DNA from 2 places in the Bovifimicola ammoniilytica genome. Region 2 is predicted to be linked to the other one. Evidence: a T-box and tRNA genes for the amino acid it is inferred to sense, from the RefSeq annotation. Region 2 holds a T-box; the other holds one or more tRNA genes.
What was found. The T-box of region 2 lies ahead of tyrS (tyrosine--tRNA ligase). A T-box ahead of a tRNA ligase gene usually reads a tRNA of that ligase, here a tRNA-Tyr.

Region 1 (3,442 bases), on a different contig from region 2:
CATACAGAAGCTTCTTTAAATTCTTTGAAGATGCATGGCCTTATAATTACCATTATAATGGCTGGTGGGGTCACGATACATTACCTAAGCTTAATTATGAAGAATCTCCAAAATTATATGAGTATATAATGAAAATTGCAAGAAAATGGGTTTCACCACCTTATAATGTAGATGGATGGAGACTTGATGTTGCAGCAGATTTAGGACATAGTGGTGAATTTAACCATAAGTTCTGGAAGGACTTCAGAAAGAATGTTAAAGAAGCTAATCCTGAAGCTATTATATTAGCTGAACATTATGGAGATCCAGGCTCATGGTTACAGGGTGATGAATGGGATACTGTAATGAACTACGATGCATTTATGGAGCCTATTACATGGTTTCTTACAGGCATGGAGAAACATAGTGATGAGAAGAGAGATGATTTAAGAGGTGACTCGTATTCGTTCTTCGCATCTATGCGACATCATATGTCAAGGTTTCAGGGAAATTCATTACTAGTTGCCATGAACGAATTATCTAACCATGATCATTCACGTTTTATGACCAGAACTAATGGAAATGTCGGCAGAGTTGCATCGGTAGGACCTCAGGCAGCAGAAATGTATACTAATAAAGGTATTATGAAAGAAGCTGTAATAATGCAGATGACATGGCCTGGTGCACCTACTATCTACTATGGAGATGAGGCAGGAGTATGTGGCTGGACTGACCCAGATAACAGAAGAACTTATCCATGGGGCAGAGAAGATATGGAATTGATTGAATTTCATATAGATGCAATAAGAATTCATAAGAATAACATAGCACTAAGAAAAGGTTCGTTTAAGGCATTATTAGGAGAATACAATATAATTGCTTATGGACGTTTCCTGAATGATAATATACTTGCAATTGCGATAAATAACAATGATTCAGAGAGAGAAATTCATATTCCGGTATGGCAGTTAGGTGTCAGGGATAACAGCATTATGGAAAGTCTTATGGTATCATCAAGAGACACATATAATGTAGGCAAGGTAGTGTATGTTGTTGTAAATGGCGAGATAATAGTAAGATTACCAGGTTTTTCAGCTGCAATATACAGAAAAAGAGTACAGTAGAAAAGCAAATGAAAAATAAAATTCATTGTTTATTATAAAAGATGAACAAGGTAAATTTCAAATGATTAATGATAGAATAAACTTCGTTAGTAATAAAAAAATACTTGCACTTTAATGTTTTATATGGTATAAATATATAGCATTAAAAAATCGGATGGATTCCCGAGTGGCCAAAGGGGACAGACTGTAAATCTGCTGCAAATTGCTTCGGTGGTTCGAATCCACCTCCATCCATTAAGCTGAAATGCTTATGCCGGCGTGGCGGAACTGGCAGACGCACAGGACTTAAAATCCTGCGGGACTAACCTCCCGTACCGGTTCGATTCCGGTCGCCGGCATTTTTGTAAAACGATAATAAATAACCCAAGGCTATACAAGATAGTCTTGGGTTATTTATTATTCAGATAATCTATTATATCATCACCGATTATTTTAGCATATGTATCAAGATTGTTATCAAAAGCCCTGTTATCATATGGACTTGTTATAAAACCCATTTCAAGAATCATACTTGTCATACTCACTTTATTAATTGCATAGTTATCATATGCATCGGAACTTGTTCCGCATTTTACCCCACGATTATCAAAGGTTGGATTATCAAAATTATTAGAAGAACAGATATCATTTAGAATTGAAGAAGCAAGCGAATGGGCGTTTACAGGGTCAGAACTGTGAATCCATGCTTCTGCTCCGTTTATCTTTGAATTGCCTTCGTACAGATTTCTGTGTATAGAGATAAATAACGTACAATTAGAATCTTCAGCGAAATCTTTTCTCTCCTGAAGTGAAAGATAAGTATCATTAGTTCGTGAAATGGCAACAGATATGCCCTTATCTGATAAATATTTAAAAATTTTCATTGACAAATCAAGAGTATCATCTTTCTCTAAACGTTTTCCTTTGCTACTGCCTATATCTTGACCACCATGTCCGGCATCAATACACACCTCACAGTCAGAAAGTGGTAATCTGACAGTTGAAGAAAGTTCTTCAGCCTCAGAAATTGTAGAAGATGATAATAGCATAGAATGGCCGGCGTTAGCAGTTTCAGAACGTGAATCTGGTAACAACATATATACAAATAAAATAATAGCGGAACATAATAATATTCCAATAACAAAGCGGATTAATTGAATATTTTTGGCTTTACGTGATGATTGCATATATGAACGACCTTTCTGCGTTATTAAATATTGTCATGAAGAATCAGCCAGATATGACATTTTTACATAGAAACCGATAAAAGAGAGGGAATATGCGATTTATATGTATCCATCATGACTATAATTATAATAAATTATGTATATGCAAGAAATCATCATAAAAATGTAAAAAAATGTCTAAAATTATGTAAGTAAATGTCGTTAAATATGAGAAAATGCAAGTTACATAAAAATAAATTGTTATAGTATATAGTAAAATAAGCCTTTTTTGTAATTATTACAAAAAATTTTCTTGATAAAAGGTGGTGAAACGAGTATACTTATGCATTGTATAGTAGTGGAAAGGATATAAAAATGTTTGAAAAAAACGAAAAAAGCGATTTCCTGTGGAATATGATAGGCAGTCTGGTCTATGCGATGTCAACAGTGTTTATGTCATATCTTACAATAAGAATCGTTGGAGAAGAAAAGGGTGGAATATTTGCAATAGCACTGACTATAAGTCAGATGTTAGTATATTTTGGATATTTTGAAATGAGAAATTATCAGGTTACTGATTCGAAAGATAGGTATACCTTTGGACAATATTTTACTACGAAGATATATACATGTGCAATTATGCTGCTGGTATCAATTGGCTATATTTTATTAAAAGGATATGACAGGGAAAAGGCTGGAATTGTTCTTTTAGTATGTATTTTAAAATTAATTGATGCATTTGCGGATGTGTATGAATCACAATTCCACAAAGATGGTTATCTGTATCTGGCAGGAAAATCAATGTGTCATAGAACACTTATTATGATGGCTATATATTTTATAATGCTTATTATGACGCATAATCTTGTGATTACGATGATAATTTCGGATGTAGTGGCAGTTATATGTGTATACATTTTTGATATAAAAGTTTATAATAAATTTGAAGATAAATTTAATCTATGTAATATTAAGAGTGTACTTGAGATTATGAAAAATTGCTTTCCATTGTTCCTTGGTGTATTTTTGTGGGCATATATACTTAGTGCACCAAGACTTGCTGTGGATAAATATATGTCAAGCGAGTATCAGTCTTATTATCAGGCTATTTTTCTGCCTGTATCAGTTATAAATCTTTTTGCGGGATTCTTATTCAGACCTATGCTTATTACACTGACAGATTTAAATGAGAAG
Region 2 (3,442 bases):
CCTCCAGGTCTTTCCATATGAATTCCGCCTGTTTTGAAAATATGGTTATGCCTCGTTGTTTCTCTAATTCGTCCGTATCTAAATACGCATTTCCTTTATCAACACGCCCTAATGCTTTAGTAATTCCGGCATTATATAACAGTGCTTCTGATAAGGTAGTCTTTCCCGCATCTACATGGGCTAAAATTCCAATAACTGTTTTCACCGGCATACACTCATCTTTCTTATTCCATTATTGCTTTATGGAATGTCTTTTTTCCTTTTCTTATCTTAACGCCATCTTTTAACATATCTTTAGTAACTGCGAAATCAATGGCTGCTATCTTTTCATCATTTACAAATACACCGCCCTGCTGTACAAGACGTCTTGCTTCACTCTTAGATGCAACTAATTTGCACGCAACCATTAAGTCCATAATTCCGATTGCTCCATCATTTAACTGGTCTTCTGTTATATTTGTTGTTGGCATATTAGAATCATCCCCGCCACCTGCAAATAATGCGTGTGATGCTGTTTTAGCTTTCTCTGCCTCTTCTTCACCATGAACTAATTTAGTTAATTCGTATGCAAGAATCTCCTTAGCTTCATTTAATTTAGCCCCCTCCCAGCTATCCATTTCATCTATCTGCTCTAATGGAAGGAATGTCAACATTCTGATACATTTGAGAACATCATTGTCTCCTACATTTCTCCAGTACTGGAAGAACTCGAATGGTGATGTCTTATTAGGATCAAGCCATACTGCACCATTAGCTGTCTTACCCATCTTCTTACCCTCTGAATTGAGTAATAATGTGATTGTCATTGCGTATGCATCTTTGCCTAATTTCTTACGGATAAGTTCTGTTCCGCCAAGCATATTAGACCACTGGTCATCGCCACCGAACTGCATATTACAGCCGTATTCTTTAAATAAATGATAGAAGTCGTATGACTGCATTATCATATAGTTGAATTCAAGGAATGATAATCCTTTCTCCATTCTCTGTTTATAACATTCTGCTCTAAGCATATTATTTACTGAGAAACATGGTCCTACTTCTCTTAATACATCGATGTAATTAAGTTTCAAAAGCCAGTCTGCATTATTAACAGCGATTGCTCCGCCCTCACCAAAATCGATGAATCTTTCCATCTGTTTCTTAAAGCAGTCGCAGTTATGTTCGATTGTTTCAGGACTTAACATTGAACGCATATCTGTTCTTCCTGATGGATCTCCGATGTAACCTGTTCCTCCACCTAATAATACAACCGGCTTATTTCCTGCCATCTGTAATCTCTTCATAAGGCAAAGTGCCATAAAATGTCCAACGTGAAGTGAATCTGCTGTTGGATCAAAACCAATATAGAATGTTGCCTTTCCTTCGTTAATTAAATCTTTAATTTCATCTTCATCTGTAACCTGCGCAATAAGTCCACGCGCAACTAATTCGTCATAAATCTTCATTTTTGTCCTCCATTTATTAATTTTATAAATAGTAATGAGTTTCCTTCCCGAAACTCTGGCGCCACTTTTGCGTCGCTTTATGCGACATAATACCTTATGCAAAAGTGTGTGCACCCATGCGGAGCATTTAAATTTATAAGAAATACTAAAGTATTTCTTATAAATTTAAAAAACCTCTGTACAATATAAATTATTGTACAGAGGGCATTATCTGCGGTACCACCTCTTATTGAAGATTTCTCACAAAATCTTCCTCATCAAGTGCAAACACACTCATACGCTGTATCGGGCGTTCCCGTCTGTCCCTACTTAAAGTTGTATAACTTTTAATTATAAATGTCCTGACTAAAACATCTGTTTATAATCTAAAAATAATTTGTTCAGGAAGCTGCTCTGAGATGTATTCATATAATTTTGCTTGAGCCTTTCCACCAACCAGACACTCTCTGTAAAGCTTCTTTTATACTACTCTTTCTCTTCGTCGCATTTTCTATTAATATCTGCATTATACATTATTGTTTTGAAAAAAGCAACCAGGCAATTTTAAATTATTTACTCCACACTCTTAAGACTCTCTATCATATCAATCTTCTTCAACGAAAAATGTGTTATTACATTTACAATAATTGTAAATAGCAATGCTAAAGCCATTGAATATAGATAACTTTGCAGCTTAATATGATGAACAAATCTTATTGCCTCTATTTCTACTGTCGAAATCAATTCATTTGTAAAGAAATACCCACCTATCAATCCAACTGCAATTCCTAAAAGTGTAAGAATAATATTTTCCCTGATAATATAATTATCGACCTCTCCGTTATAGAAGCCTAAAACCTTAAGTGTAGCAATTTCTCTTTGTCTTTCTGCAATATTTATATTGGAAAGATTGTACATTACCACAAATGACAGTGCTGCTGCGAAGATTATCAGAATCAACACTACATAATTGAGCGAAGTAAGCATTTTATCGACCTTGTCAATTATTGTATCAATTACTGTTACCTGCAAAACCTTGTCGTTGTCTAATAACTCTGTCCTGAATTCATCTTCCTCTTTATCAGTCATTGCCGATGTCTTAATAAATGCTGTGTTAGTGTTATACTGTCCGATATTTTTCTCATAAGTATTCTTATTAATAAATACAAAATGATTTACATATTGCTCGCATATTCCACCGATTGTAAATGTGTATTCGTTATTTTGGCTGTCGAAAATGCTTATATTATCGCCGACTGACAGTTTCATAAGCTGTGCCATTTTATCGCTGATAATAATTTCATCATCCAGAAGTTCTAGTTCTTTATGAGTTTTGGCATCTCGAAGATTAAATATCTTAATAAAATCATATGTATTTTCCGGGACAACCATTGTCATCTCTATATTTTTATTATTCTTTGTAGATGTATATGCTGCATACTGCGTTTTAGCTGTTTCCTTAATATTGTCAGCATTTAACAGGGTATCGATTTCATCATCCGTTATTAATGGCGAAAAATATAACATATCATCATATGTGAAAATGTCACGATATTGCTTCTCAGGAATATTTACAATGGAATCTCTGAGTCCGAAGCCCGCCATTAATAATGCCGTACAGCCTGCCACACCAAATACCGTCATAAATACTCTGGCTTTATATCTGAATATATTTCTTATTGTTACCTTATTTGAAAAGCTTATATGCTTCCATAATACAGGAATGTATTCAAGTATAACCCTCTTTCCCTTTTTAGGTGCTTTCGGTCTTAAAAGCTTAGATGGTTTCTCGCGAAGATTCTTAGCTACTGTTATAAGCGTTACACCGACTATGCATACAAATGAAATCAACACACCAATAACAATGTATGTCATATCCAATTTTGTAACAAACTTAGGAATATCAAATAATATCTTATAAATGTTCCAGATAATCTTAGGAATAGTAAGGAAACCTAATACTGCACCGATTACTCCTCCGACAATAGTTGCAATCGCTGAGTAAAGCAGGTATT

Region 1: it encodes a tRNA-Tyr, which carries the amino acid that the T-box ahead of tyrS (tyrosine--tRNA ligase) is inferred to sense. The anticodon was not compared.

The regions. Positions count from the first base shown of each region.
Region 1 covers NZ_JAOQJN010000001.1:142,065-145,506, forward strand. The annotation lists gene OCV48_RS00665 (glycoside hydrolase family 13 protein) at 1-1,103, shown strand, start outside; tRNA gene OCV48_RS00670 (tRNA-Tyr) at 1,256-1,337, shown strand; tRNA gene OCV48_RS00675 (tRNA-Leu) at 1,356-1,441, shown strand; gene OCV48_RS00680 (N-acetylmuramoyl-L-alanine amidase family protein) at 1,493-2,269, opposite strand; gene OCV48_RS00685 (lipopolysaccharide biosynthesis protein) at 2,624-3,442, shown strand, end outside.
Region 2 covers NZ_JAOQJN010000013.1:15,415-18,856, reverse strand. The annotation lists gene OCV48_RS13135 (translation factor GTPase family protein) at 1-205, opposite strand, end outside; gene tyrS (tyrosine--tRNA ligase) at 225-1,448, opposite strand; T-box leader at 1,646-1,939, opposite strand; gene OCV48_RS13125 (ABC transporter permease) at 2,001-3,442, opposite strand, start outside.